Regions from separate parts of the Actinoplanes sp. L3-i22 genome, predicted to be linked through region 4. Evidence: riboswitches for the same ligand, from Rfam matches in the RefSeq annotation. Region 4 holds a riboswitch; each other region holds the start of a gene.
What was found. Region 4 has a riboswitch for cyclic di-AMP ahead of L3i22_RS01780 (hypothetical protein). Riboswitches for the same ligand answer to the same signal wherever they lie in the genome.

Region 1: another riboswitch for cyclic di-AMP. It lies ahead of L3i22_RS14410 (C40 family peptidase); the one in region 4 lies ahead of L3i22_RS01780 (hypothetical protein).
Region 2: another riboswitch for cyclic di-AMP. It lies ahead of L3i22_RS02615 (transglycosylase family protein); the one in region 4 lies ahead of L3i22_RS01780 (hypothetical protein).
Region 3: another riboswitch for cyclic di-AMP. It lies ahead of L3i22_RS25335 (C40 family peptidase); the one in region 4 lies ahead of L3i22_RS01780 (hypothetical protein).

What each region holds. Positions count from the first base shown of each region.
Region 1 is NZ_AP024745.1:3,249,641-3,257,186, forward strand. It holds gene L3i22_RS14385 (ATP-binding cassette domain-containing protein) at 1-1,128, opposite strand, end outside; gene cydB (cytochrome d ubiquinol oxidase subunit II) at 1,125-2,105, opposite strand; gene L3i22_RS14395 (cytochrome ubiquinol oxidase subunit I) at 2,118-3,533, opposite strand; gene L3i22_RS14400 (BlaI/MecI/CopY family transcriptional regulator) at 3,610-3,960, shown strand; gene L3i22_RS14405 (M56 family metallopeptidase) at 3,957-4,874, shown strand; cyclic di-AMP (ydaO/yuaA leader) riboswitch at 4,988-5,123, shown strand; gene L3i22_RS14410 (C40 family peptidase) at 5,140-6,120, shown strand; gene L3i22_RS14415 (MarR family winged helix-turn-helix transcriptional regulator) at 6,351-6,812, opposite strand; gene L3i22_RS14420 (epoxide hydrolase family protein) at 6,866-7,546, shown strand, end outside.
Region 2 is NZ_AP024745.1:560,088-567,633, forward strand. It holds gene L3i22_RS02600 (ExeM/NucH family extracellular endonuclease) at 1-3,661, shown strand, start outside; gene L3i22_RS02605 (LysR family transcriptional regulator) at 3,767-4,642, opposite strand; gene L3i22_RS02610 (nuclear transport factor 2 family protein) at 4,713-5,072, shown strand; gene L3i22_RS02615 (transglycosylase family protein) at 5,080-5,691, opposite strand; cyclic di-AMP (ydaO/yuaA leader) riboswitch at 5,693-5,876, opposite strand; gene L3i22_RS02620 (STAS domain-containing protein) at 6,349-7,134, shown strand; gene L3i22_RS02625 (PP2C family protein-serine/threonine phosphatase) at 7,131-7,546, shown strand, end outside.
Region 3 is NZ_AP024745.1:5,687,646-5,695,191, forward strand. It holds gene L3i22_RS25325 (MAB_1171c family putative transporter) at 1-182, shown strand, start outside; gene L3i22_RS25330 (class I SAM-dependent methyltransferase) at 193-894, shown strand; gene L3i22_RS25335 (C40 family peptidase) at 898-1,410, opposite strand; cyclic di-AMP (ydaO/yuaA leader) riboswitch at 1,417-1,566, opposite strand; gene L3i22_RS25340 (YkvA family protein) at 1,846-2,259, opposite strand; gene L3i22_RS25345 (Gfo/Idh/MocA family protein) at 2,292-3,269, shown strand; gene L3i22_RS25350 (TetR/AcrR family transcriptional regulator) at 3,327-3,857, shown strand; gene L3i22_RS25355 (aldehyde reductase) at 3,962-4,978, shown strand; gene L3i22_RS25360 (NAD(P)H-binding protein) at 4,975-5,682, shown strand; gene L3i22_RS25365 (hypothetical protein) at 5,700-6,113, opposite strand; gene L3i22_RS25370 (alpha/beta fold hydrolase) at 6,198-7,001, shown strand; gene L3i22_RS25375 (LacI family DNA-binding transcriptional regulator) at 7,095-7,546, shown strand, end outside.
Region 4 is NZ_AP024745.1:383,778-391,323, forward strand. It holds gene L3i22_RS01770 (beta-phosphoglucomutase family hydrolase) at 1-231, shown strand, start outside; gene L3i22_RS01775 (glycoside hydrolase family 65 protein) at 246-2,615, shown strand; gene L3i22_RS01780 (hypothetical protein) at 2,685-3,719, opposite strand; cyclic di-AMP (ydaO/yuaA leader) riboswitch at 3,723-3,856, opposite strand; cyclic di-AMP (ydaO/yuaA leader) riboswitch at 4,065-4,201, shown strand; gene L3i22_RS01785 (hypothetical protein) at 4,207-5,244, shown strand; gene L3i22_RS01790 (ABC transporter ATP-binding protein) at 5,304-6,077, opposite strand; gene L3i22_RS01795 (ABC transporter permease) at 6,070-6,966, opposite strand; gene L3i22_RS01800 (TetR/AcrR family transcriptional regulator) at 7,154-7,546, shown strand, end outside.

The DNA of each region.
Region 1 (7,546 bases), 2.9 Mb from region 4:
CGGGGCGGTGTAGGCGGCAAGCGACCCGGTGGTCGCGGGCGCGACGGTCAGGATCTCGTCGACGTCGGCGATCACCGCGGTGGCGTCGGTGGCGGCGTGGTAGCGGGCGGCCATCTCGCGCAACGGCCGGTAGACCTCGGGGGCCAGCAGGATCGCCAGCAGGGCCGGGGCCAGCGGCATCGAGCCCCCGGCGACCCGGATGCCGGCCTGGACCGCGACCAGGCCGACGGAGAGCGTGCCGACCAGGTCGAGGGCGGTGGAGGAGAGGAAGGCGACCCGCAGGACCCGGAGGGTGGCCCGGCGATGGCGGTCGGTGAGGTCGGCGATCACCTCGATCTGGCGTTCGGCGCGACCGTACATCTTGAGCGTGCCCAGCCCGCGGACCACGTCCAGGAAGTGCCCGGCCAGTCGCGCGTCCGCCGCCCAGCGCTGCTCGGCGCGGGCCTGCGTGGCCCAGCCGATCAGCGCGCCGAGCAGCGGGACCAGCGGGAGAGTGAGCAGCGCGATCACCGCGGAGGCCGGGTCGACCAGGAGCATCACGGCGATCACCGCGGGCGGCAGGACCACGCCGAGGACCAGGGACGGGAGATACCCGGAGAACCACGGCCGCAGCGAGTCCAGCCCGGTGCCGAGCACCGTGGTGAGCCGCCCCGCGCCGTAGGAAGCCACCCACGCCGGGCCGCGCCGCACCACGGCCGTGAGCAGCGACTGCCGCAGCTCGTCGGTGACCCGGGCGGCGGTCCGCCGGGCGACCACCTGCTCGGCCCAGGAGAGCAGGCCCCGCACGGCGAAGGCGCCGGCCAGCAGCACGATCGCCGAGGTCCGCGGCCCGTGGAGGAAGAACGAGCCCGGGGCGATGATCCAGGTCAGCGCGACCGCGATGGCCAGGGTCGCGGCGGCCTGTCCGGTTCCGATCAGGGCCAGCAGGGCCACCCCGCCGCGCGAGCTGCGGGCGTGGCGCAGCAGCCGTGGATCGACCGGCCCCTTCGCGACCCGGCGCCGGCCCGGCGGGGCGGGCTCGGCCGGGGGCGGGGCTGACGTCGTACGCCGAAGGGGGTTGAAGTGACCTTGACCCGCCGCGGCCCGGCGGGGAGCGGAATCCTGGACGCGGCCGAAGGAGAGGATCACGACGCGATCCGTTCGCTCGCGATCCGGCGGCGGAAGACCCAGTAGGACCAGGCCTGGTAGGCGAGCACCCCGGGCAGGACGATCACCCCGGCAACGGTGATCAGCTTGAGCGCGGCGGGGCTGGCGGCGGCCTCCGAGCGGGTCAGTGACCAGAGCGGATCGAGGGTGCTGCGCAGCACGACCGACCCGTGTGCGGTGAAGACCGCGACCACCGCGCCGGCCACACCGACCGCGGTCGCGGCGAACGCGCCGCCCTCGCGGCCCTGCCGGGCGAGCATCCCGGCGATGAAGCAGAGCACCGCGGCGGCCAGGGTCAGCCGGGAGCCGGTGGCGATGCCGGCGAGCAGCAGGCCGACCGTGCCGAGGTTGCCGCCGTTGCGGGCCAGCGACACCGCGCGCCGGCGCACCGGGCCGGTGGTCCGCAGGGCCAGGAACGTCGCGCCGAGCAGGACCGTGCCGAGTAAGGCGGCGAGCGCGCCGAGCCCGGCGGCCGGGGTGAACAGAGGGGAGAGGCTGCGGCTGAGACCGTTACCGATCACCGCGCCGTCGGCGTTGAGGGCCAGGCCGTGCATGAAGACGCCGAGCTGGGCGCCCCAGAGCAGCACCACCCCGGTGGACGAGCCGGCGAGGAGCCAGTCACAGCGGCGGCGCCAGGACGGCGAGTCGTGCTTGCCGCGGAACTCGAGGGCGACGCCGCGCACCGCGAGCAGCAGCAGGATGCCGACCATGGGCAGGTAGAGCGCGGAGAGGAGCGCCGCGTACCAGTCCGGGAAGGCGGCGAAGGTGACGCCGATCGCGGCGACCAGCCAGACCTCGTTGCCGTCCCAGAACGGGCCGATCGTACGGATCGCCGCCCCACGCTCGTGCTCGTCGCGCCCGAGGAACGGGGCGAGCACCCCGACGCCGAAGTCGAAGCCCTCGAGGACGAAGTAGAGCACCCAGGCGAGGACGAGGATCGCGAACCAGAAGGTGATCATGAGTCGGGGCTCCTAGTAGGCGGGAACGGGCTCGGCCTCGGGCGCGCTGTCCGAGATCTCCGGGGCCAGGGGCTTCCGGGACAGGTGGACGACGAGCTTGAACCAGGCGATCGCGAGGAATCCGTAGACCAGCGTGAAGCCGGCCAGCGACGTGATGACCTCCGCGCTGGTGAGCCCGGGGGAGATGCCGTCGGACACCTTGGAGATGCCGAACGCGAGCCAGGGTTGCCGGGCGGTCTCGGTGAAGACCCAGCCGAACGTGTTGGCGGCGGCCGGCAGCAGCGGCGAGAGCAGCAGGATCCGCTTGATCCAGCCGGGCACCCCGGCGCCCGGTTGCAGGAACGCGGGGAGCAGCGGGATCCGCCACGTCCGGTTCGACGAGGCCCAGAGGTAGTACGCCGCGAGCGCCATCCCGGCGACGCCGGCGCCGATCATCAGCCGGAACGTCCAGAACGCCACCGGGATCATCGGCACGTAGCTGCCCGGACCGTACTGAGCGGAGTACTGCGCCTGCAGGTCGTCGATCCCCTGCACGGTCCCGCCGAAGGAGCCGGTGCCCAGGAAGGACAGCAGGTGCGGGATCTCCACGGTGAGGAACGGCTTCTCGTGGCCGAGCTTGCCGATCGCGAAGACCGAGAACGGCGCCCCGGTCGTGGTCGCGTAGAGCGCCTCCGCGGCGGCCATCTTCATCGGCTGCACCGCGGTCATCACCTTGCCCAGGTGGTCGCCGGTGATCGCGGTCAGCGCGCCGCCGATCAGCATCAGCCACGCGCCGAGCCGGGCGAGCGTCCGGAAGGCGCCGTCGGCCGCGACCCGCCACACGCCGATCGCGAGCAGCAGACCGCCGCCGGCCATCGCCGCCCCGGCCATCGTGTGCGGGAACGCCGCGAGCACCACCTCGTTGGTGAGCAGCTCCCCGAAGCTGGTCAGATGGGCCCGGCCGGTCGCCGGGTCCAGTGCGTAGGCCACCGGGTTCTGCATGAAGGAATTGGCGGCCAGGATGATGTACGCCGACAGCAGCGTCCCGACCGCGACGACCACGATCGTGGCCGCGTGCACCCTCCGGGGCAGACGTCCCCACCCGAAGTACCACAGCGCGAGGAACGTCGCCTCCAGGAAGAACGCGAGCATCCCCTCGATCGCCAGGGTCGGGCCGAACACGTCGCCGTAGAACTTGGCGAACGCGCTCCAGCCGAGCCCGAACTGGAACTCCTGCACGAGGCCGGTGACCACGCCGACCGCGAACGTGACGATCAGCAGCTTGCCGACGAACTTCGTCAGGTGCAGGAACTTCTCCGAGCCGGTGCGCATCCAGGTCAGGTGCAGGCCGGCCGCGGCCGCCGACAGGCTGATCGACAGCGGCACGAACAGGTAGTGATAGATCGTCACGACCGCGAACTGCAGCCGGGTCAGGTCGAGCACGTCCACCGGGTGTCCCCCTCTACGACTCTTCGTAGTAGATACTACGAGACGTAGTACGACTGGCCCTAGTAGGATGGGTCACATGGCACTTGGCGGTCTCGAACGTGAGGTCATGGACCAGTTGTGGGCTTCGCATGTCCCTTTGACGGTCCGGCAGGTCTATCTCGGCATCCTCGCCGACCGTGATCTGGCATACACCACGGTGATGACCGTGCTCGACCGTCTCGCGAAGAAGAAACTGGTCGTGCGAACCATGGAGGACCGCGCCTATCGGTACGCCCCCGCGCAGTCCCGCGAGGAGATGACCGCCGCCCTGATGTTCGACGCGCTCAACGGCACTCCCGATCAGGACGCCGCGCTGGCATACTTCCTCGGTCAGCTGCCCCCCGGCGCGATCCAAGCCGCCCTGGACTCCCCACCGAAAGAGACGTGACCGCTCTTCTTCTCGGAGCCCTCGGGCTGACCCTTTCGCTGGTCGCCCCGGGCATCCTGGCCGGCGCTCGCTGGGTGGACCGTGCCCCGGTCGCGGCCGTGCTGCTCTGGCAGGCCCTCACCCTCACCGCGGTGCTCTGCGCGCTCGGCGTGGTGCTGGCCGCCCCCGAGGAGCTGACCCGGGCGGCCGGCGCGGATCACCCGTGGGTGGTCGCGTCGCTGGTGTTCTCCCTGGCGGTCGCCGCGACCATCGTGATCCGGCTGCTGATCTCGCTGATCAAGGTGTCGGTGCGGGCCCGGGCCCGGCGCGAGCGGCACCGGATGCTCGCCGACCTGCTCGATCGCGCCGAACGGCATCAGGAGCTGGGCGGGGCCGAGGTCCGGGTGCTGGACGGGACGCTGCCGCTGGCCTACTGCGTGCCCGGCCGGGAGCCGCGCGTCGTGCTCAGTGACGCGGTGCTGCGGATCCTGGACCGGGAGCAGGTGGACGCGGTGCTCGCGCACGAGCAGGCGCACCTGCGGCACCGGCACGAGCTGGTGATGGAGTCGTTCACCGCGTTCTATCAGGCGGTGCCCCGGCCGCTGCGGTCACGGGCGCCGCTCGACGCCGTACATCTGTTGCTGGAGATGGTGTCGGACGACGCCGCGAGGCGCCGGACGGGCCCGGTCCCGCTGCGGGCCGCGCTGGCCCGGCTGGCCGACGCCGTCCCTCTGGCGGAGGAGGCGCCCGCCGACCCGGCGGGTGAATCCCGCCGCCGGCGACTTGATCGGCTCGGCGGGCCGGCGCCCCGTTCGACCGGTTTGTCGGTGGTCGCCGGGGTCGCCGCGATCGGTCTGCTGGTGTTACCCACCGTGATTCTGATCGTGCCGTGGCTAGCTCAAGCCCTGGATGCGTGGCCGTTTCGCTCACTGTGAGTACCGGTGACTGTGCGGGTAGTTTCCTCGCGGACGCAAGCTTCATTTGCCCGCATGATCCGAGTACGGTGGTCCCCGGTTCGACAGCCCCCCATCGTCCAACCGGCCGATCTGCCGAACCACCGCCTAATCGCCGCGAGGCGAGCCGGGGACCCAGGTTCCCCGGGGTGCAGCCACGAGCGATCGTGGCCGGGCGCGCTTCCCGCCCGAACCCGTCAGCTAACCCGGTCGGCGGCCGAGCAGGAAGAAAGGACAACGCACCTACGTGAAACGGATAGGCGCGCGAGGTGTGCTGCGTGGACTGCTCTGCGCCGTCACCGCTGCCGGAATCGTTCTCACCGGACCTGTCGTTGCCTACGCCACGCCTTCGCCGTCCAGCGTCGAAGCCCAGATCGACAAGCAGTGGAACGAGCTCGAGCCCGTCATCGAGGATTACAACGACGTGCACGGGAAGCTGCTCAAGCTGCAGAAGCAGCAGAAGCAGCTGAACACGACGCTCGCCCCGCTGCAGAAACAGGTCGACGCGGCTCTTGGTGAGGTGCGCGGCATGGCCGCGGACGCGTACATGCAGGGTCCGCCGACCGCCATCGGCGCGATCCTGGGCGGCAGCGCGAGCAACCTGACCGAGAAGCTCTCGCTTCTCGAGCAGCTGGCCGCCAACCGCCAGGCATCGATCGGCGACGTCGTCAAGCTCCGCGACAAGTACGCCGCCGACAAGGCGAAGGTCGACGCTCTGGCGACCGAGATCTCCACCCGGGACACCGACCTCAAACAGAAGAAGTCGGCGATCGAGAAGGAGATCACCTCCCTGCAGAAGCTGCGGCTCAAGGCATACGGCGCGGCCGGAGCCAGCGACGGGCCGTACAAGACGGGCCCGTGCCCGGTCGAATACACGAACGACAAGGGTGGCCGTGCCGCTCAGCGTGCGTGTGACCTGGTCGGGAAGCCCTATGTCTTCGGTTCCGAGGGCCCGAACAGTTACGACTGCTCCGGCCTGACGAAAGCGGCGTGGGCGGCTGTCGGAGTGCATCTCGAGCACTACACGAAGGATCAGTGGGCGTCCGGGAAGTCGGTGAGCCGGAGCGAGTTGAGGCCGGGTGACCTGGTCTTCTACTACTCCGACGTGCACCATGTGTCCATCTACATCGGTGGTGGCATGGTGGTGCACGCGCCGCACACGGGCGACTTCGTCCGGATGGCGACGATCGACCGCGGTCCCATCGCCGGCTATCGCCGGCCGGGCTAGACCGCACTCACGGCGAGAGGGCCGCTTCCGGTTCGCCGGGGGCGGCCTTTTTCGACCCCAATTCTTTCGACCCCCTTTCCCGTACGGCGTGGAGCACGCCCGCCGTCTCGCCTCGGCCCGCACCCGCTCGCCGCCGTCGGAGCCTCGGCGCTCCCTGATCGTGTGGTCCGGCGTCCTGCCCATCGGTCGTCCCTCCCCGTCGATCGGACACCCGGGATCCTGCCCGCCGGCTACGACATTTTCGCGGCGGCGTCGGTGCCCGGTGTGGCCGGGCTCACCGTCCGATGGTGATCGAGGAGCCGCCGGAGCAGCGCGACCAGCTGCTCCCGCTCGGCCCGGGACAGCGGCTCCAGCAGCTCCTCCTGCACCTGGGCGGCGCGCACGGTCAGGTCCCACGCGCGGGAGCGGCCGGCGTCGGTGACGGTGATGATGTTGCGCCGCCGGTCGGCCGGGTCGGGGGAGCGGGCCACGAAGCCGCCCGACTCCAACTCGTTGAGCGCGCCGACCAGGTCGCTCAGGTGGATGCCGGTGCGCCGGCCCAGGTCGGCCTGGCTGGCCGGCCCCTCGACGGTCAGTGAGGTCAGCAGCCGGAGGTGATAGCCCCGTGCGTTCACCGCGGCGAACCCGTCGCCGACCAGGCGGTGGGCGTGCGCGGCGGTCTGGGTGAGCAGCCAGCTGGGCAGGTGGTCCATGTGTCGACGATAACATTGGACCAACTAACGTTCGGGCGGCTAACGTTAGCCGCATGAACGAATTCCGGATCAACCTGCCGCAGGCCGACCTCGACGACCTCACCGACCGGCTGGCCCGCACCCGCTGGCCCGACGAGCTGCCCGGCGCCGGCGACGACTACGGCATTCCCCTGGCCCGGGTGCGCGCGCTGGCCGACCGGTGGCAGAAGTTCGACTGGCGTGGGCACGAGGCGGAGCTCAACTCGTACGCTCAGTTCGTCGTGGAGATCTTCGGCGACCGGGTCTACTTCATGCACCTGCGCAACTCCGACCCGGCCGCCCTGCCGCTGATCCTCACGCACGGCTGGCCCGGCTCGACGGTCGAGTTCCTCGACGTCGTCCAGCGGCTCGCGGAGCACTTCCACGTGGTCGTCCCGGCCATCCCGGGGTTCGGGCTCTCCGGGCCCACCACCCGCCGCGGCTGGAGCCAGCAGCGCGTCGCCGAGGCCTGGGCCGAGCTGATGGCCATGCTGGGCTATTCGCGATATGGCGCGCAGGGTGGCGACTGGGGCTCCGGGATCTCCCGGCACCTGGCCGCCGTCGCCCCGGGCAACGTGGTCGGCGTCCACATCAACTACCTGCCCACCGTCGGCCTGCCGGACGGTCTCACGCCGCGGGACCAGGCCCGCCTCGCCCGCACGACGGAGCTGGCGAAGAATCGGCACCCGCATCAGCTGCTGTTCGCCACCGGCCCG
Region 2 (7,546 bases), 180 kb from region 4:
GCTCAAGGCCGCCAACCGCGCGAGCCGCATCCTGCTCGACGACGGCCGGACCACCACGCTGTCCTCGGCCGGCATCGCGCCGCCGTACATCAGCAAGGACCAGCCGATCCGGGCCGGCGACAAGATCGCCTCCTTCGGCCCGGTGGTGCTCGACTACTCCTACGGCGACTGGCTGCTCGAGCCGACCACCGTGGTGACCGCCGAGACCCCGGCCGCGAACCGGACCACCTTCAGCGCGGCCAACCCGCGGACCACGGCTCCCGTGGCCGTCGGCGGCGACCTCAAGGTGGCCAGCTTCAACGTCCTGAACTACTTCGTCCACTTCGGTGGCGACGCCCGCGGTGCCGCCGACGCGGCCGCGCTGGCCAAGCAGCAGGCGAAGATCGTCTCGGCGATCACCTCGCTGGACGCCGACGTCGTCGCGCTGATGGAGATCGAGAACTCGGTCAAGTTCGACGCGAACGACCCGCAGCTGGCGCTGAAGACCCTGGTCGGCGCGCTGAACGAGCACGACGGCGCGGGCACCTGGGACTACGTCCGCTCGCCCGCCGAGCTGCCGGCCGCGTCCGCGCAGGACGTCATCACCACCGCGATCATCTACAAGCCGGCCAAGGCGACGCCGAAGGGCGCCTCCCGGTCGATCAACGACGAGACCGTCTGGTCGAACGCGCGGGAGCCGATCGCGCAGACGTTCACCAGCGGCAGCATCGACTTCACCGTGGTGGCCAACCACCTGAAGTCGAAGAGCGCCTCGGTCGCGCCGAGCGGTGACAACGTGGACGCCGGGGACGGGCAGGGCCCGTACAACGGTGACCGCAAGCGTCAGGCCGCCTCGGTCGTCGACTTCGTCAAGGGTGTGGAGAAGGACAGCGGCACCGACAAGGTGATCCTGCTGGGTGACTTCAACTCCTACACCCAGGAGGACCCGATGCAGGTCCTCTACAACGCCGGCTACACCGACGTGCACAGCACCAAGGCGCCCGGCAAGAACTCGTACGTCTTCGGCGGCGAGTCCGGTTCGCTGGACCACGCGCTGACCACGCCGACGCTGACCGACCGGGTCACCGGCGTCGACATCTGGAACATCAACTCGGTCGAGTCGTACGCGTTCCAGTACGACGGCTACGCGCCGTTCTTCAACGCCGACCCGTACCGGGCCAGCGACCACGACCCGGTCGTGATCGGCCTGGACACCAGCGCGCCGAAGCCGGTCGACCTGCAGCTGCTGAGCATCAACGACTTCCACGGCCGGCTCGAGGCCCCGTCCGCCGGTGTCGGCGGCGCGGCCCAGCTCGTCGGGCTGGTCAACAAGCTGCGCGCGGAGAACCCGAACACGCTGTGGAGCTCGGCCGGTGACAACGTCGGCGCGTCGACCTTCATCTCGTCGATCGCCAACGACGACCCGACCCTGGACGCCCTGAACGCGGGCGGCCTGAACGTCTCCTCGGTGGGTAACCACGAGTTCGACAAGGGCGTCAACGACCTGCTGACCCACCTGGACACCAAGGCCAACTTCCCGTACCTGGCCGCGAACGTCTACCAGGACGGCAAGCGGATCCTGCCCGGCTACTCGGTGCAGACCGTGGGCGGCGTGCGGGTCGGCTACATCGGTGTGGTCACGCTGCAGACCCCGGCGATGGTCAGCCCGGACGGCGTCAAGGGCATCGAGTTCCACGACCCGGTGGCCGAGGCGAACACCCTGGCCGCCGAGCTCTCCGACGGCGACGAGTCGAACGGCGAGGCCGACGTGGTGGTCGTGCTGGCCCACGAGGGCGCCGCGACCGAGAACATCACCTCGGCCGAGGCGCTGCAGAACGACCCGGTCTTCGGGGCGTTCACCAAGCTCAGCCCGAACGTCGACGCGATCCTGAGTGGACACACCCACCAGCCGTACGCGTTCGAGATCCCGATCCCCGGCACCGACAAGACCCGTCCGGTGATCCAGGCCGAGGACTACGGCGTCAAGCTGGGCCGAGCCACCCTCAAGTACGACCCGGTCACCAAGTCCGTGATCAGCTCGACCGCGGAACTGATCCCGGTCACCGGCTACACCCCGGACCCGGCCGTCGCCGACATCGTGACCGCCGCCAAGACCAACTCGGCCGAGCTCGGCAAGAAGGTCCTGGGCAGCATCACGACCGACATCAAGCGGGCGTACTCGGCGACCGGTGCCGAGGACCGCGGCTCCGAGTCGGTGATGGGCAACTTCATCGCCGACGTGCAGCTCGACCAGACCAGCGACGCCGGTCGGGGCGGGGCGCAGATCGCCTTCATGAACCCGGGTGGCCTGCGTACCGACCTGCTGGTCGGCGACGACGGGGTGATCACCTACTCGGAGGCGTACTCGGTTCAGCCGTTCGCCAACGACATGGTCACCCAGACCCTCACCGGTGCGCAGATCAAGCAGGTCCTCGAGGAGCAGTGGCAGCCGGCCGGCGCGTCCCGCCCGATCCTGCACCTGGGCGTGTCGAAGGGCCTGACCTACGAGTACGACCCGGCCGCCGCGACCGGTTCGCACATCGTCGCGTCGACGCTGAAGTTGAACGGGACGGTCATCGACCCGGCCACTTCGTACCGCGTCTCGTCGAACTCGTTCCTCGCCGCGGGTGGCGACAACTTCCTCACCCTGGGCAAGGGCACGAACAAGATCACCACCGGTGACAACGACCTGACCATGCTGGTCAACTTCTTCGCCAAGTACACGCCGATCACCGCGGACACCACGTTCCGCAGCAAGGTGTACGTGCCGGCCCCGTCCGACACCACCGCGCCGACCGGCACCTACTCGGTGGACGCGACAAGCATCTGGACCGGTCAGTCGGTCACGCTGACCCAGAAGGCGCTCGCCGACGACGTCAGCCCGGCCACCGAGATCACCCAGGTGGTCAACTGGGGCGACGGCAGCGCGCCGGAGACCCTGGCCGCCGGCGCCACGACGGCGACCCACAAGTACGCCACGGCCGGCACGTTCGCGGTCACCGTGACGATCACCGACAAGGCCGGCAACGCGGCCGCGGCGATCACCGCCGGCAGCGTGACGGCGGCCGCGCAGACCGGCAAGTACAGCCTGGACCGCGTCTCGATCTACGCCACCCAGGCCGTCACCCTCAAGGTGAGCGGCGTGAACGGCACCTCGGTCAAGGTCGCCTGGGGTGACGGTTACACCACCACGGCGTCGGTGAACATGCCGGTGTCGCACACGTACAAGAAGACCGGCACGTTCTCGGTCAAGGTCACCCCGGTGAACGGCGTCGGCGCCGGCACCACCGTGACCGTCGGCTCGGTCAAGGTCAGCAAGGACGCCTGGGCGCCCAAGGTGACCCTGAAGGTGCCGAGCGGCGCGAACCGGGCGTCGTCCTGGTCGAAGGTGACCGGTAAGGCCACCGACGTCGGCACCGGCGTCCGCACGGTTCGGGTCAAGCTGACCGAGCAGCGCGGCAAGTCCTGGTACTACTACAGCCACGGCAAGTGGACCAAGGCGTCCTCGCGGACGTCCGCCCTGGCCAAGGCCGAGGTGTTGAACGCGTCGCTGAGCGGGAGCACCTGGAGCGTCCGGATCTCCGGCGTGAAGAAGGGCAGCCTGCGGATCAGCTACTGGGGAGTGGACAAGGCCGGCAACACGTCGGCCGCCAAGGTCTACTTCCGGACGATCACGCGGTAACACCTGATGGACCGGGAGGCCCTCGTCGCGATCTGCGCGGCGGGGGCCTTTCCGCTGTTCCGGGCGGGCTGCGGGCGTACCGTAAGCGGATTTTGATCTTGATTTTCAGGCGAACGCGGCCAGGCACCGCTTGAGGAACGCGGCCAGTGCCGGACTTGTCCGCTCCGGCCAGACCAGGGCGAGCAGCGCCGGGATCCCGATGCCGTCGATCGGCACGGCGACCAGGTCGGGATGCGCGGCCGCCATCGACTCGCTGAGGACCGCGACCCCGAGGCCGCGGCGGGCCAGGCCGGCGACGGTGTCCGGCGAGGTGGCGACGAGCGCGACCTCCGGTCGCAAGCCGGAATCCGCCACCCCGGCCTGGTCGAGCACGTCCCGGATGCCGGTCCCTTGCGGCAGACAGACGATTTGGTACGACCGGAGCCCCGCGACCGTGACCCGGCCGCGCCCCGCGAGCTCGCTGCCGGGAGCGGTCAGCGCCACCAGCCGCTCGCTCACGATCACCTGCGACGCGAGGTGTTCCGGCGGCGCCCCGGCCAGCCCCGCCAGCGCCACGTCGAACGCGCCGGCGCGCACGCCCGCGACCAGGTGGTCCGAGTTCGCCTCGGCCAGCTCCAGCTCGATGCCGGGATGGTCGCGGTGGAAGGCGGCGAGCGCGTCGAAGAGTGGCGCGACCTCGCAGCCGATCACCATGCCGATCGTCAGCCGGCCCCGGATCAGCCCCTTGACGTCGTCGATCGCGTCCCGCAGGTCGAGCGTCGAGTCGAGGGCGGCCCGGGCGTGGCGCAGCGCGACCGCACCGGCGTCGGTGAGCCGCGCGGTCCGGCCGCTGCGGTCGAAAAGCTCCGCGCCGAGCTCGTGCTCCAGCGCCTTGACCTGCGCACTCACCCCGGACTGGGTGATGTGCACCCGCTCCGCGGCGCGGGTGAAGCTGCCGGTCTCGGCGACCGCGACGAAGTACTCCAGCTGCCGCAGATCCATGAGTAGAAATTGTAGTAGCCAGAAGAACCATCTGTTGGACTTGTGGATCGGGTAGGGGCAGGGTGAAGTCATGAGCGAACGCGAGAAGGCACAGCAGCCCGAAGACCTGACCCGCCTCTTCGTCGAGCGCGCCAACGCGAAGGATGCCGAGGGCCTCGCCCTGCTGTACGAGGAGGACGCCGTGATGGCCTACCCGCCCGGCAGCCAGACCGTCGGGCGCGCGGCGATCCAGCAGCTCTGGGCCGAGCTGCTGCCGAGGATGCCCCGCTTCGAGCCCGAGCCGCCGCTGCCCACGCTGATCAGCGGCGACCTGGCCCTCACCGCGACGCCGCCGAGAGACGGGGCCGGGGCGAGGGCGCAGGTGGTCCGCCGGCAGCCGGACGGAACCTGGCTGCGGGTGCTCGATCAGCCGGAGTTCGCCCGGCCCTGAGCTGCTCCTACAAGGCCAGGCGCTGGCCGACCGTCAGCCGGTTCGGGCTGCCCAGGCGGCTCGCGTTGGCGCGGTAAAGGGCCTTCCAGCCGCCCTTGACGCGGTAGCGCGTGGCGATGGCGGAAAGGGTGTCGCCGCGCTTCACGACGTAGGTGCCGGTCGTCCTCAGCGGCGAGTCGTAGGAGGCCAGGCGGTAGGGGTTCACCGCGGCGGTGGTCCGCGCCTTGGTGAGCCCGCGACGCCCGCAGGTGGGCCAGGCACCGATGCCCTGGTTCCGCAGGACCCGTTCGGCGACCGTGATCTGCTCGCTCTTGGAGGCCACGTTGGCGGTCGAGCCGTACTTCCCGCCCCCGTGCGCACGCCACGTGGACCGGCTGAACTGCAACCCGCCGTAATAGCCGTTGCCGGTGTTGATCCGCCAGTTGCCGCCGGACTCGCACCGGGCCACGGCGTCCCAGTTCACGTCCGGGGCGGCGCTGGCGGGTGTGGCTTCGACCGCCAGCATGCCGACCGCACCGGCGAGACCGGCGACCATGATGCCGAGCGCGCGTTTCAGGGCGCGCGGAGACTGGGCTCGCCGGGAGACCGCACGACGAACCCGCTTGTTCAGGTGAAGCATGAAGTTTTTCCCTCCACGCCTGCGAGGTGAGCTGTCGGGTTCGGGCCGAGGAGCCCGGCCGCCGTCAGGCGGCTTCACCCCGAGGCGCGCTCAACGTGAGCGCGCCGGAGAACTTGTGGGTCCCCCGCTCCATGCCTGTGTGTTGTTGACCGTGACCAGCAGGCAGGACTCGGCGTTCCGGCCACGGTGTCCGCAATTGCGGACTGCCGACGGTAGCCACCACCTCTCCGGACTGACCACGCCCGGAAGCGGGGCTGGTGACTTTGTTCTCACAAATTAGCCGCTTTGATCTTCCTTTGTGTGAATAACAACCCGAGTTCTTCAGTGGCGGCGCCGGTTGCCACCTACGTGGTCAACCGTGCGGGGGAACGCCGTTTGTGACCGGACACGCAAGAGTGGGTGCGCGGTTCGGCGTGCCTGGGCCCCGTCTCGCCGAACCGGTCATCCTCCGCATGACGGCTCATCACCGCTTTGTTGTCTGATGTGGGCGCGACCCGGGTGCGCGGGCCACGAGGACGCGCAGTTCGCGCGGATTGTGCATGAATTGGGCTCTGATGGGTGTCGTCCCTTGTCGGCTGCCGCGTCCCGGAGAACGATGGGCGGCATCCAGCCGACCTGAGCCGACGAGCCAGAGACCGACCAACCAAAGGTCGTCACATGGAGCATCCCGCGTACGTCGTAGTCACCGCGGAGGGCACGGTTCGTCTGGTACTCGCAGGATCACTGGTCCTGGTGCGCCACGCCGACGTGCTGACGCATCTGGAACAGGCGTTGAAGGCCGAGCCGAGCACGCACGTGGCCGTCGACCTGACCGAAGTCACCTCAATGGACTCCTCCGGAGTCGCTCTGCTGCTGCTCGTGCGCCGGTGCGCGCGGCGCGCGGCCAAGACGTTCCACGTGGCCGGCACTCCCCCCGAGGTGCTGAGACACCTCCATCTGGCCGGCCTGACCGTGTTCCTCGGCCTGCGCCCGCCGGACGACGCCCGCCTTTCACGCACCGGCGGCCCGGCCCCGCCGGAGTTCGCCACCTCGGGCGGGCGCGCCGCGCCGCTCGCCGAGGTCCTCGACGAGGCGTTCGGCGGCGACAACATGGGACACATCCGGCGGCAGCTGTCCGGCTACGCCGACGGCCTGGCGATGTCCGGGCAGGAGCGCTACAACCTGCTGCTCGCGGCAACCGAGATCATGACCAACGCGGTACGTTACGGCGGCGGCTCGGGCCACATCACCGCTGCCGGACGCGGCAACCTGCTGTTCCTCAGCATCAGCGACAGCGGCCGCGGCATTCCCCGCCGCTACCGCGGCGAACGCCCCCGCCCGCGCCCCGGCCACATCGGCCTCTACGGCCTGTGGCTGGTGGGCCAGATCTGCCAGCGGGTCGACATCGACACCGGCCCCGGCGGCACCAGGGTTCAGCTGACCTTCGCGGTCGCGACCGGGTGACCGTCCGGCACACCGCCATGAACGGCAACCAGCACGACGACGACGCGCCCGTCGAGGCCGGCGGTGCGGCCTGCCCCGACCGGGGACGGGATCTGCTCATCGCGGCGTACCGGACGCTGGGCCGGTCACTGAACCTCGACCGCACCGCCGCTGCCGCCGTCCGCCTCGCCCTCCCCGAGCTGGCCCGGGTGGCGGTGCTCGTCCTCGCCGTCGACCGGCAGGAGGCGCGGTGGTGGGCGGCAGGTCAGGAGAGCGCGCCGGCCCCGAAACCGGATCAGGACAACACGGTCGCTCAGGCCGACCTGCCCGGCTGGATCCAGGCAACCCTCACCGACTCCGGCGGCGCCCGGGTCCGGCCCATCCCGCCCGGCCGATGGGCCCTGCCCGACGGCGCCGAGCACCAGGGTCACGG
Region 3 (7,546 bases), 5.3 Mb from region 4:
GCCGGGCCGACCGCGGCGGGCCGGCGACCGCGCCCGAGCCGGCCACCACCGACTTCGACGGCGTGACGGCCAGCATGCGCGAGGAGGTGCAGTGGCTGACCCGGGTCACCCAGGCCTTCCGGCGTTCGCCGGCCGTCCGGGATGCCGCCGGCAGCCGGTCGGCGCAGCCCGCCGGCAGGTAGCCTCGGCCAGGTGTTCTCACCTCAAGGGCCGTCACTGCGGGAACTGTGTGTCCAGGCGCTGTCCTCGGTCGAACGCGGCTACGACTTCCTGGCTCCGAAGTTCGACCACACGCCGTTCCGTACCCCGGACCCGGTCCTGGAGGCGAGCGTCCGGGCGCTGGCCGAGTTCGGGCCGTTCGACCGGGGGCTGGACGTCTGCTGCGGCACCGGCGCCGGGCTGACCGCCCTCGACCGGCTGTGCCGGGAGCGGATCACCGGCGTCGACTTCAGCGCCGGGATGCTCGGCGAGGCGCGCGCCGCGGTCCCGTCCGCCACGCTGGTGCGGGCCGACGTGCGGGCGCTGCCGTTCACCGCCGGCTTCGACCTGGCGGTGACGTTCGGGGCGCTCGGGCACTTCCTGCCCTCGGAGCGGCCGGCGCTGTTCGAGGGGGTGTACCGCGCGCTGCGGCCCGGCGGGCTGTTCGGCGTCGCGCTCGGCGAGCTGCCCGCGCGGACCACCCGGGCCTACTGGACGAGTCTCGGGTTCGACCTGGCCATGGTGGTCCGCAATACCGTGGTGGCGCCGTCCTTCGTCATGTACTACCGCACCACCACGGTCCCGACCGTCCGGCGGGACCTGCGGGCGGCCGGGTTCACCGTGGAGACCGTCGACCTCACCGTCGAGGCCGACGATCTGCGGTTCGCCCTGCTGCTCGGCCGGAAGCCGGAGTAGCGGTCAGGTCAGGCGCCGGACCACGTAGTTGCTGGTCCAGATCTTCTGCTTGGTGATGGTCTTGCCGGCCCGCGGCGCCGCCCACATCTGGCCGCCGCCGGCGTAGATGCCGGCGTGGAAGCCGTACGAGCCGTTGCGCAGGATGATCAGGTCACCGGGCCGGGCCGCGGACCTGCTGACCGCCCGGCCGTACCGCTGCTGCAGGTCTGCCTTGTGCGGCAGGCTCTTCCCGGTGGTCTTCCGGTAGACGTACATGGTGAAGCCGGAGCAGTCGAAGCGGTTCGGCCCGGACGCCCCGAACAGGTAGGGCTTGCCGCGGTGCCGGGCCGCCTCGGTGACGACCCGGAGCCCGGCCAGTTGCGACCTGGCGGCCACGGTCCGGCCGGTCGTGGGCAGGGCCCGGGTGACCGCGACGGCCGCCGGGGCGGCGACGGCGGTCTGCGGGACGCCGAGCCCGCCGGTGAGCAGGCCGAAGCCCACGGACAGGGCGATCGTGTGGAAGGTACGAACGTGCACGGTGACTCGGTCCCTCCGGCACGCCTGCGAGGTTAGCTGTCGGGTTCGGGCGGGAAGGATTGCCCGGCCGCGATGGCGGCTTCACCCCGAGGTCCGCTTCCGGACCGATGTGTGGTTCCCCCGTCCCCGCCCCCGAATGCCTGATGACTGGTCAGTGCGGTTCGTGCGGCCGGATCGGGGCAGGGCTCGGCGTGATCCGGATCGACACGAGCGGTGAGCCGTTGCCCGCCGCTCCTCCTTGATAGCCCGCCCTCCGGCGCCGTCCCTTATGTAGCGACGGTCACCCTGAGTGACGACAAGGCCAAACGGTGTCCGATTTGCACGGGAGACGCGAACTATGCGGAATCGCTCCGCTCATGGACGGTCACGCAGGGCCGTTGTCGATCTGTGAAGCGGGACACTCCGGGAGCCGACCCGTAAGGATGACCCGGCCGCTCACCCGCGGAGTCCGGTGAGGCGGCTGAGCGCGGCGAAACCGTCCTCGGTGCCGGGCCAGTTCCGGCGGACGGCGTCCAGCCCGGCGCGGCGCACGGTGGAGCGCAGCACGGCGACCACGATGATCGCGTCGTCGGCGTAGCCGAGCACCGGGATGAAGTCCGGGATCAGGTCGAACGGGATCGCCAGGTAGGCGAGCAGCAGGCCGAGCCGGATCCGGACCCCGCGCGGCAGGGTCCGGTCGCCGGCCAGGCGGGTCAGCAGTCGCAGCAGGTCGGGCAGCAGCCGGAGCGCCTCGGTGAGCTGCGCCTTCCCGGGTTTGGCGACCAGCAGGGCGACCAGCGCCGCGAGCCACACGACCAGCAGAGCCACGCCGACGCTGATCAGCGTCTGCCACCACCACGCCATGGTCATCCGTCCTTCCGGGTCCACATAGACTGCGCCGCATGAGAATCGGTGTGCTCGGAGCGGCCCGGATCGCGCCGGCCGCGCTCATCCGGCCCGCTCGGCTGGTGGACGGTGTCGAGGTCGCCGCGATCGCGGCCCGGGACCGTGGCCGGGCCGCCGAGTTCGCCACCGAGCACCGTATCCCGGTGGTCCACGACAGCTACGCCGAACTGCTGGCCGATCCGACATTGCACGCGGTCTACGTCCCGCTGCCGAACGGGCGGCACGCGCGGTGGATCCTGGCCGCGCTGGAGGCGGGCAAGCACGTGCTGGCCGAGAAGCCGCTGACCGCGAACGCGGCGCAGGCCCGCGAGGTACAGGCCGCCGCCGAGCGGACCGGCCTGGTCGTGATGGAGGCGTTCCACTATCGCTATCACCCGCTCGCGGCGCGGATGAGGGCGATCGCGCACGGCGGCGAGCTGGGGCGGATCCGCAGCGTCGAGACGTCGATGTGCTTCCCGCTGCCGAAGTTCGACGACATCCGGTACGACTACGACCTGGCCGGCGGGGCGCTGATGGACGCCGGCTGCTACGCCGTGCACTGCCTGCGCCTGCTGTCGCCCGGCGAGCCGAAGGTCGTCGCCGCCCGGGCGCTGACCACCCGGCGCGACCCGCGGGTCGACCGGGCGATGACCGCCGACTTCGAGCTGGGCGACGGCGCCCGGGGCCGGATCCGCGCCTCGCTGTGGTCGTCGGCGCTGTTCAGCCTGCGGGCCAAGGTGGTCGGCGAGCACGGCGAGATGGTGGTCGACAACTATGCGATGCCGCACGTGTTCCACCGGTTCCGGGTGGCGTCCGACGGGCAGAAGCGGGGCGAGCGGATCGACGGCTCCACGACGTACGTCCATCAGTTGAAAGCCTTTGACGAAGCGACCCGGAACCGGTCGGCGAACCTCACGCCGCCGCAGGATTCCGTCGTCACCATGTCGCTGATCGACGACATCTACCGGGCGGCGGGCCTTCCGATCCGGGAGTGAGCACGCGTTATCGTTGCGGAGAGGTCTCCACTAACGCTGCGGATTGCGAGAAGCTGCATGGTCCGGTCGGATGCGCGCAGGAATCGGGACGCCATCCTGGCGGCGGCCCGGGCGGCCTTCGCCGAGGACGAGAACACCTCGATGAATCAGATCGCGCAGCGCGCCGGGGTGGGCCCGGGCACGCTGTACCGCAACTATCCGTCGCGTGAGGTGCTCCTGCTGGACATCTACCAGGACGAGATCGAGAAGCTCGTCGGCCGGGTGCCCGAGCTGCTCGCCGAGCTGACGCCGGTCGAGGCGCTGCGGCGCTGGACCCTGGACCTGGTCGCCGGCATGCGCACCAAGCATCTGCTGGGCGCGGCCCTCAGCTCGGACGCGCACCGGACGATGGCGGAGCAGAGCTACGGGCCGGTGATCGCCTCGATCACCCAGTTGTTCGACGCGGGCAAGGCCGACGCCAGCATCCGGGTGGACGCCGAGCCGGCCGACTTCCTGCAGCTCACGGGGGCGTTGTGGCGATCCGCGCCGGAGCGGTCGGCGCCGATGCTGGGGCTGATCCTGGATGGGCTCGGGGTGCATCCGGCCTGACCTTCCCGGGGTGATCTGGAGAACTCTCCGCTTTTCGTTGACGAAGTGGAGAGGTCTCCAGTACCGTTTGAGTCACACGAAACGGACACCCCTGGAGGGGCATGATGACGGACGTACTGGTGACCGGCGGCTCGGGCTACATCGGCAGCTACTGCGCGCTCGCGCTGCTCGATGCCGGTTACACCGTGCGCACCACGGTGCGCGACCTGGCCCGCGAGCCGCAGGTTCGGGCGATGCTGGCGGCCGGCGGCGCCGACCCCGGCGCGAACCTGCGGGTGGTGCGGGCCGACCTGGGCAACGACGAGGGCTGGGCCGAGGCGGTGGCCGGCTGCGCCGCGGTGCTGCACGTCGCGTCGCCGACGCTGACTCAGCAGCCGCGGCACGAGGACGAGATGATCCGCCCGGCGGTCGACGGCACGCTGCGGGTGCTGCGGGCGGCGCACGGCGCGGGCGTGCGGCGGGTGGTGATGACGTCCGCGATCGGCGCGGTCGCCTACGGGCACGAGCCGCGCGACACCCCGTTCACCGAGTCGGACTGGACGGACGTGGACGCCGGGATCGAGCCGTACCAGAAGTCCAAGACCCTGGCCGAGCGCGCCGCGTGGGACTTCGTCGCAGGCGAGGGCCGCGGCCTGGAACTGGCCACGGTCAACCCGACCGCGGTGCTCGGCCCGGTGCTCGGCCCGGACTACTCACCGTCGCTCGGCATGATCGCTCGGATGCTCGCCGGGGAGATGCCGGCGCTGCTGCCGTTCGCGACCGGCTACGTCGACGTGCGCGACGTGGCCGCGCTGCACCTGCTGGCGATGACCGACCCGGCCGCCGTGGGGGAGCGGTTCATCGCCACCGCCGCCGAGAGCCTGTGGCTGCGCGACATCGCCGCGATCCTGCGCGAGCGCCTCGGTGACCGGGCGACCCGGGTGCCCACCCGGGAGATGCCGCTGCTGGCGGCGAAGGCGCTGGCCCGGGTCAACCCGCAGATGGCTCCCCTGCGCAAGCTGCTGGGCCGCAACCTCGGCGCGACCTCGGCGAAGGCCGAGCGGGTGCTCGGCTGGAAGACCCGCCCGATCGGGGACACCATCGCGGAGACCGCCGAGAGCCTGCTCGGGCTGCCCCGATGAGGGTGGTGCTCTTCGGCGCCACCGGCATGGTCGGGCACGGCGTCCTCACCGCATTGCTGGAGGACCCCGCGGTCACCGGCGTCACCGCGATCGCCCGCCGGCCGACCGGACGGTCGCACCCCAAGCTGCACGAGATCATGCATGCCGACTTCACCGACTATCGCGGGCTCGACCAGATCTTCGCGAACGCGCACGCCACGCTGTTCTGCCTGGGCACGCCGTCCGGCGGGAAGAGCGAGGCGGAATACACGCGGATCACCGAGGACTTCGCGGTGGCGGCCGCGACCGAGGCACTGCGCAACAATCCCCAAAGCCTATTTGTGTACGTGTCGGCCAACCGCGCCGACAGCACCAGCCGGACCATGTGGATCCGGGTCAAAGGCCGTGCCGAGGAAACGCTCACGGCGCTGCATCCCCGCGTCTTCCTGATCCGCCCGGGCTTCATCAAACCGTGCCGCGGCGCCCGCCCCGCGACGGCCCTGCAGCGCGCCGTCTACACGGTCATCACGCCGCTCTATCCGCTGTTCAAGCGCCTGATCCCGGCCGGCGTCACCACGACCGACGCCATCGCCTACACCACGATCGAGGTGCTGCACGCCCCGGATTCGGTCCCCCGGAAGCTCGGCAACACCCTGATAAACCAGATTTCGGTACGGGCAGCGTCAAGAGCCTCGACCTCGCGGCCGCCGCATTCCGCCACCTGACGTGCCGAGCCCCGCGATCAGCCGGCGATGTCCGGCTTGCCGCGAGCAGGGTCCCGCCGACTGCGGACGTAGTCCCGGTATTCCTCGCCGGCTACCGCGTGGTTGACCCAGCGGTCGGGGCGGGCGTCCGTGAGCTGCTCGGCGAGCGCGATCGCTTCTTCCTCGTCCTCGCTGAGCCCCAGCTCTCGCCCCTCGCCGACATAGTCCTCGTCGACCGGGTCGAGTGAGACGAGGTTGGTCAGGTCGCCCACCCGGTCGTCATCGGGATCCCGCACGGTGTGCAACGAGACGCTGTACTGCCTGTTCATGGGGCTGATCGCTACCCATCGGACGGCGGGCTCGCCGGCGATCTCGGTGCCGCCGAGGAACTGCTCGATGCTGTTTCCACGACGCAGGGCGCCGACGGCGAACTGCCGGGTCAGGTAGCGCATCCGGGAAGCGTATGTCGGTGGTGGTCCGGGGGCTGTCGTTAGGCTGGGGTTGATCATGGACCTGATGGATGGTGGCGGCGGCGCATGACGTACTTCCGGATCGGTGGGGTTGACCTGTATTCGGAGGTCGTGGGGGTCGGCGAGCCCGTCCTGATGCTGCACGGCGGCTACTGTTCGCTGGAGTCGCTGCGGGCGCCGTCCGACGCGCTCGTGCCCGATCATCGGGTGTTCGCGTTCGAGCGGCCCGGGCACGGCCGGTCGGCCGACATCGACGGCGACTACGGGTATGCGCGGATGGTCGCCGACACCCTGGCGTACCTCGACGCGGTAGGGCTGGAGTCGGCGCACGTCGTCGGGTACAGCGACGGTGGGATCATCGGGCTGCTGCTCGCCCTCGATCATCCGCAGCGGGTGCGGTCGCTGGTCGCGATCAGCGCGAACCTCGATCCGTCAGTGTTCGAGAAGGGCGGCGACGATCCCGTCCTCGACGCCCTCGCCGGGGTCGAGCGGCCGGATGTGGAGCGGATGCACTACGAGCGGCTGTCGCCGGACGGGCCGGAGCACGCCGACGTCGTGCTGGCCAAACTGTTCCGGCTGTGGACCAGTGAGCCGCACATCGACCCGGCCGACCTGGCCCGGATCGACGTGCCGGTGCTGATCATGTCGGGCGATCGCGACTCGATCCGGCCCGGGCACAGTCTCAAGATTGCCGCGTCGATCCCCGGCGCGCAGTTGTGCGTGGTGCCGGGGACCTCGCACCACCTGGTCGCCGAGCGCCCCGAGTTGATCAGCACGCTGATCGGCGACTTCGTCCGCCAGGCGCGGGCCGGCAGCCGGGCGCGGGCCGACGGCCGGCTTCCGGAACAAGCTGAAAGCCGGGCCGAGTAGGGCATCCCGGGCAGGGCGCCCGCTCCGATTGTGCCGGTAACGAAACAGGTCTATGTTTCGATCAAACCGGTTTAGTAACCCAGGGGCGGCGCGATGACCAGGGCAGACAGGCCGACGATCCGGGATGTCGCGCGCGCCGCCGGTGTTTCCAAAGGCACCGTCTCCTTCGCCCTCAACGGCCGCCCCGGCGTCTCCGAGGACACCAGGGCACGGATCCTGGCCGCCGCCCGGGAGCTCGGCTGGACGCCCAGCGCCAAGGCCCGCGCCCTGTCGATCTCCCGCTCGTTCGCCGTCGGTCTGGTGCTGGCCCGCGAGCCGGAGCTGCTCGGCGCCGACCCGTTCTTCCCGGCCTTCATCGCCGGCGTCGAGCGCACCCTCTCCGATCGCGGTCAGGCGCTGGTCCTGCAGGTGGTGCCGGAGGCCGAGGAGGAGGCGGGCTACCGGCGGCTGGCCGGCGCCGGCCGGGTCGACGGGGTGTTCCTGCTCGATCTGCGCGTCGTCGACCCGCGGTTCGCGCTGCTCGTGGAGCTGGGTCTGCCGGCCGT
Region 4 (7,546 bases):
GGCCTGCCCGGCAAGCCGAAGCCGGACACCTTCCTGCACGGCGCGAAGCTCCTCGGCCTTCCGCCGGAGAGCTGCGCGGTCTACGAGGACGCCCAGGCGGGCGTGGCCGCGGGCCGGGCCGGCGGGTTCGGCCTGGTGATCGGCGTGGACCGGGTGGGCCAGGCCGACGCGCTGCGGGAGAACGGCGCCGACGTCGTTGTCACTGATCTTTCCGAACTGATCAATCTCTAAGAAGAGGCACGACCGTGATCCGTGAACGGGCCTACCCCGTCGACCCCTGGCACATCCGGGAGACCCGGCTGGACCTGGACCTGCTGGCCCAGTCCGAGTCGGTGTTCGCTCTCTCGAACGGCCATATCGGGATACGCGGAAATCTGGACGAGGGCGAGCCGCACGGCCTGCCCGGGACCTATCTGAACTCGTTCTACGAGCTGCGGCCGCTGCCGCACGCCGAGGGTGGGTACGGATTCCCCGAGTCGGGCCAGACCATGGTCAACGTGACCAACGCGAAGCTGATGCGCCTGCTGGTCGACGACGAGCCGTTCGACGTCCGCTACGGCGAGCTCCGCTCGCACGAGCGGGTGCTCGACATGCGGGCCGGCACGCTGGAGCGGACCGTGGAGTGGGTCTCCCCGTCCGGGCAGGGCGTGCGGCTGCGCACGGTGCGCCTGGTCTCGTTCACCCAGCGGGCCGTGGTCGGCATGCTCTACGAGGTCGAGCCGCTGGACGGCGCGGCCCGGCTGATCCTGCAGTCCGAGCTGGTGGCGAACGAGCAGCTGCCGCCGAGCAGCAAGGACCCGCGGGTGGCGGCCGTGCTGGCCCAGCCGCTGCAGGCCGAGGAGATGCTGGAGCAGCGCTCCGGCGGCCTGCTGGTGCACCGCACCAAGGTCAGTGACCTGCGGATGGCCGCGGCCATGGAGCACCTGGTGGAGACGCCGGGCCGGCACGCGATCACCACCGAGGGGCACGGCGACTGGCTGCGTACCACGGTGGCCTGCCGCCTGGAGCCGGGGCAGAAGCTGCGCGTGGTCAAGCTGGCGGCCTACGGCTGGTCCAGCGTCCGCTCGCTGCCGGGCCTGCGGGACCAGGTCGGCGCGGCGCTGGCCAGCGCCCGCCTGGACGGCTGGGACGGCCTGGTCCAGCAGCAGCGGGAGTACCTGGACGCGTTCTGGGACCACTCCGACGTCCGCGTCGAGGGCGACCCGGAGGTGCAGCAGGCGGTCCGGTTCGGCCTGTTCCACACGCTGCAGGCCGGCGCCCGGGCGGAGAAGCGCCCGATCGGCTCCAAGGGCCTGACCGGGCCGGGGTACGACGGCCACACGTTCTGGGACGCCGAGACGTTCGTGCTCCCGGCGCTCACCTACACCCAGCCCTCGGCGGCGGCGGACGTGCTGCGCTGGCGGCACTCGACGCTCGACCTGGCCCGGGAGCGCGCCCAGACGCTGGGGCTGCAGGGCGCCGCGTTCCCGTGGCGGACCATCCGTGGCCAGGAGTGCTCCGGGTACTGGCCGGCCGGCACCGCGGGCTTCCACATCGCCGCGGACATCGCCGACGCGGTCCGGCGGTACGTGCAGGCCACCGGCGACCTCGACTTCGAGCGTGAGGTCGGCCTGGAGCTGCTGGTGGAGACGGCGCGGCTGTGGCGCTCGCTGGGTCATCACGACCGGCACGGGCGGTTCCACATCGACGGCGTCACCGGGCCGGACGAGTACACCGCGATCGTGAACGACAACATCTACACGAACCTGATGGCGCAGCAGAACTTCATGACCGCGGTGGACGCCTGCAAGCGGCACCCGGACCTGGCGCGCCGGTTCGGGGTCGACGACGAGGAGGCGGCCTCCTGGCGGGACGCGGCGGCGGCCGTGCACATCCCGTACGACAAGGAGCTCGGCGTCCATCAGCAGTGCGAGGGCTTCACCCGGCTCCAGGAGTGGGACTTCGAGAACACCCCGCCGGAGGGTTACCCGCTGCTGCTGAACTACCCGTACTTCGATCTGTACCGCAAGCAGGTGGTCAAGCAGGCCGACCTGGTGATGGCGATGTACATCCGCGGTGACGCGTTCACCCCGGAGGAGAAGGTCCGGAACTTCGCGTACTACGACGCGCGGACCGTCCGGGACTCGTCGCTCTCCGCCTGCATCCAGGCCGTGATGGCGGCCGAGACCGGGCACCTCGAGCTGGCCCACGACTATCTGGGCGAGGCCGCCCTGATGGACCTGCACGACCTGCACCAGAACGCGCGGGACGGCGTGCACGTGGCGTCGCTGGCCGGCTCGTGGATCGCGCTGGTCGCCGGCCTGGGCGGGATGCGGGACTTCAACGGCCAGCTGTCGTTCGCGCCGCGGCTGCCCAGCCGGATCAACAACCTGGACTTCTCGCTGCTCTGGCACGGCCTGCGCCTGCGGGTCAACGTCACCGCCGACGAGGTGACCTACTCCCTGCGCAACGGGGGCGGCTCGGCGCGGCTCACCCTGCTGCACCACGGCAAGGAGATCGAGGTCACCCAGGTGCGCCCGGTGTCCATGTCGATCCCGTCGGCCGGCCCGGTGGGCCCGGCGCCGACCCAGCCGGCCGGCCGCGCGCCGGTGCGGCGGGCCACGCCGCACCACTGATTCTCCGGTATCAACGAGAAAGCCCCCGGTCCGCGAAGGACCGGGGGCTTTTTCATGTTCGGTGCGGCGCTACAACAGGGACACGTGCACGTGGTCGGTGTGGTCACTCGGACCGTGGTACGCGTGCCAGTTGCCGGTCGCCGGGAACCAGATCTGTTTGTACCAGATCACGTAGTATATTCCGAGCCGGTCGGCGTTCCGGACCAGGAACGCGGTGAGGTCGTTCCCGTACCTCATCATGTCGTCGTTGTGCGCGACCGAGAAGCCACTCTTCTGCAGTGACCAGTCGCAGGCCCGGCCCTTGGGATGCTCGAACGGACCGCCGTTGCGATGGCAGCCGACGAATCTGTTGAAGCCGGCCTTCTTCACCTCCTGGTAGAGGTGCAGAGTCCGCTTGGTGATGCAGCCGTCGGTCGTCGGGTCGTCCTGGTTGCAGGACTCCGCGGAGAAGCCGCCGTCGGAGTTGCGCGGCGCCGGGGCCGCGACCTTGGAGACCGCGTCGACGAAGCCGTTCGTGATGGTCTTGTTGATGCCGGTGCCGCCGCCGAGCAGCTCGAGCTGGCCCTCGGCCGAGTCGTGCTGCTTCTGCTGGATGGTGAGCTGGGTGGTCTGGTTCTTCAGCTCGGCGTCCAGCTTGGTCTTGCTCTCGGTGATCGTGGTGAGAGCGGTGTTCAGCTCGTTCAGCTTCGCGTCGTGCAGCTTGTTGATCTCCTCCAGGGAGACCGCCTTCTCGATGAAGTCCGACGAGTTGTTCGCCTGGAGAAGGAAGCTCAGCGTGTTCAGCGTGCCGAACTCGTACTGCTGGCGGGCGATCGCGTTGACCTCCGGGATCAGCGCGTCACGGCGCTTCTCGGCGTCGGCGATCTGGGTGGCCAGCAGCTTCTGGTTCTTTTTCGAGGTGGCGACCGCGGCCTTGGCGTTCACGAACCGCCGGTTGGTCGCCTCGAGCTGATCGGAGAGGTCATCGCTCTCGTCCCCCTCCGCAGGGGTCGACGAGGTGCCGCTCGGAGCGGCGAGTGCCGGCGTGACCGGTGCCACGAATATCGTGGTGGCCACGAGCGGCGCCAGGGCAAGCAACAGCCACCGGCGGGGACGTGCGGTCATCAACAATCCTTCCTAGTCACCGCCGACCGAGTTAGCTGACGGGTTCGGGACGGAAGCTATCCCTACCGCGTAATGCGGATTCACCCCAACTACCTGGTTCCCCGGTTCGCCTTTCGACGATTGGGCGGCGGCCTGCCGGCAACTCGGGGGCGGTGCCGTCCTGGCAGGACCGGCGGCCAGTTTACCTGAGATATCACTCGGCATCAGGGTCAGGAAAACCACCAAAGCCGTTACCTTCCGACGACGTTCCGTAATGGCGTGACGACTCGTGACCGGGCCGTTGCAATAAGTGTGAGAACTGTCGATTCCTCGATCGAGTGGGTATGGTCGGTTCCGGTTCCCGCCCGGGAACCGCCGCCTAATCGCAACAACCAGCGAGCCGGGGATCCACATTTCTTCCGGGGTGAATCCGCGTCAGCGGTAGGGATTTCCTTCGTCCCGAACCCGTCAGCTAACCCGGCCGGCGGCCGACGGAAGGAAGCAGCCAGTGCAGCAAGTGACTGCGCGGCGACGATGGGTGGCCGTTCTCGCGCTGCTGGTCGCCGCAAGCGGGATCGCCGGTGTCGGCACACCGGCGGCCGCGGCACCCCGGCCCCTTGCCGCCCCCGGGGAGTCCGGTGACGACGGTGAGGGCGGTACCAAGTCCCTGCTCGACAAACTCGACGAGGCCTCCAAGGGTTACGTCACCGCCAAGACCAAGTTGCAGACGTCCAAGACGCAGCAGACCAAGCTCGCCGCCGCCCTCAAGCAGTTGGACGCGGCGATCGGTCCGCAGCAGGACTCGCTCAACAAGTACGCCGCGCAGGCGTACGCGATGGGCCGGCTCGGACCGCTGAGCGCGCTGCTCACCGCGGACTCCTCGGCCGGCTTCCTGGACCGCGCCCAGCTGCTGACCACCGTGGCCGAGCGGCAGAACCAGGCGATCTCCGACCTGCGGACCACCCGGGAGAATCAGGGCAAGGCCAAGACGGCGATCGACGCGACGATCATCGAGCAGCAGCGTCAGGTCAACGTGATGGCCAAGAAGAAGATCCAGGCCGAGCAGGCCCTGAAGGACGCGAACCAGGGCTCCGACTCGGGTGGCTCGGGTGACTCCTCCGGCAGCAGTTCCAACGCCGACCAGCCGTCCGGCAGCCTCTCCGGCGGGTGCACCGAGGACGACCCGACCACCACCGGCTGCATCACTCCGCGTCTGCTGTACGCGATGAAGCAGGCGCAGAAGGCCGGTTTCACCCGGTACGTCGCCTGCTTCCGGCACCAGAACAGCGGGGAGCACCCGAAGGGCCGGGCCTGTGACTTCGCCGCCGACAAGAGCGGTTTCGGCGGGGTGGCCACCGGTGCCAGCAAGACCTACGGCACGAACCTGGCGAACTACTTCATCCACAACTCGGACACGCTCGGCGTGCTCTACGTGATCTGGTTCAAACGGATCTGGCTGCCGAGCAGTGGGTGGAAGTCGTACAGCGGGGCCGGCGGGACACCGTCGACCGACCACACGAACCACGTACATCTGTCGGTGACCTAGCCGTTGACTCCACAAAAAGAGCCCCGGGCCACTGGCCCGGGGCTCTTTTTCGACGATGCCTACTTCTGCATGTACGCCTCGTACTGCTGGAGGATCTCCTCGGTCGGCCCGTCGCCGCGGATCAGGCCGGACTCCAGCCAGATGACCCGCTCGCAGGTGTCCCGGATCGACTGCTCGCTGTGGCTGACCAGGAACACCGTGCCGGCCTCCTCGCGCAGCTCGCGAACCCGCTCCTCGCTGCGGCGGCGGAACTTCGCGTCACCGGTACCGAGCGCCTCGTCGATCAGCAGCACGTCGTGCTTCTTGGCCGCGGCGATCGAGAAGCGCAGCCGGGCCTGCATGCCGGACGAGTACGTCCGCATCGGGAGCGAGGCGAAGTCGCCGCGCTCGTTGATGCCCGAGAACGCGATGATCTCGTCTTTCTTCTGCTTCACGTCGGCCGGCGACATGCCCATGGCCAGGCAGCCGAGCTCGACGTTGCGCTCGCCGGGCAGGTCGTTCATCAGCGCGGCGTTGACGCCGAGCAGCGACGGCTGGCCGGCCGCGTAGATCGCGCCCTTGGACACCGGCAGCAGGCCGGCGACCGCGCGCAGCAGGGTCGACTTGCCCGAGCCGTTGCTGCCGATCAGGCCGATCGCCTCGCCCTTGTAGGCCACGAAGCTGACGCCCTTGACCGCGTGCACCTCGCGCACATTGGCCGAGTTGGTCTTGGTGACCAGCCGCTTGAAAGCCGAGAGCGGGCTGGTCTGGTTCGCGCCGATCGCCCCGACGATCTTGTACGTGATGTGGGCGTCGTCGCAGATGACGGTCGGTTCGCGTTCGATGTCAGCCACGGCCGTAAACCTTTTCTCCGCGCCAGAAGTAGAGGAAGCCGCCGACGCTCACGATCGCGGTCCAGATGACGGCCTCGGTCCACAGCAGGCCGGGGGTGCCGGCCAGCTTGACGTCCTCCATCAGCGAGTGCCGGAACAGCTCGATGAAGACCAGCATCGGGTTCGCCTCGATCAGGTGAAGCTTCCAGCCGTGCAGGTGGTCGGTGAAGCGGGTCACCGGGTAGAGGACGGCCGAGCCGTACATCCAGAAACGCATGATGAACGGGATCAGCTGCTTGATGTCCCGCAGCTTCGAGCCGAGCCGCGCGAAGAACAGGGCCAGCCCGGTGTTGAAGAGGGCCAGCAGGAACATCGCCGGGAGGATCAGCAGCCACTCGACGTTGATCGGCTCGCCGGACATCAGGACGATGACGAGCAGCACGCACATGGCGGTGATGAAGTTGCGGATCTCCACGAGGGCGACCGACAGTGGCAGGCTGCCCCGCGGGAAGTGCAGCGCCCGGATGATGCCCAGGTTCGCCGTGATCGCGTTCGCGCCCTGGCCCACCACCTGCTGGGTGAATCCGAAGACGAAAACACCGATGCAGAGGTACGCGATGAAGTTGCCGGCGCCGGCACCGGTCCCGATGATGACGCCGAAGATGATGTAGTAGACCAGCGCGTTCATGATCGGCGTGACGACCTGCCACAACGTGCCCAGGTTCGTGCTGCCGAGCTGTGAGGTGGTCTTCGCCTTGGCGTGGGCCGTGATGAAGTGCCGGTAGCCCCAGAGCTGACCGGCGTACTCCAACGGGCTGGCAAGTCGCCCGGAAGAGGCAAGGCCGTGCCGCTGCGCCAACTCCTTGAGGGGAGTGGCAGGAGCGGTTTCGGCAACCGCTGTCTCTGGCATGGGGTGGTGCTCCGATCTCGTCTGCCGGTACGAGGCTGCGGACTCCCGTGTTTCGCCGTCTGGCACAACAAGAAGCATGACAGGCGTCCGCTGACGCCGATGGTACGGGTTCGTATCGACGTCGAGGCAAAGGTATCCGACGTGGCGGCGGAACGCAACCGTTACGTCGTAGCGCTATAGTTACCCCGTGGCGACAGTGAAGCGCGCACCGGCTGGAGCGGCGGTGCTCCGAAATGACATCACCGTGGCGATTCGTAACGCGGTCATGAGCGAACTCGCGGAGGTCGGTTACGGCCGGCTCTCGATCGAGGCCGTGGCCCGCCGTGCCGGGGTCGGCAAGACGGCGATCTACCGGCGGTGGAGCAACAAGCTGGAGATGGTACTCGAGATCATCACCGATGTCGCCGGACGGAAGGTGCCGGTGCCCGATACCGGCAGCTTCGCCAGCGATCTCGACCTGTTGATGATGATCGTCAGCCGAGCGCTGCAGCACCGGGTCGCATCGCAGATCATCCCGGACCTGATGGCCGAGGCCGCGCGGAACCCGCAGATCGCCGAGACGCTGCAACGGGTGCTGCGC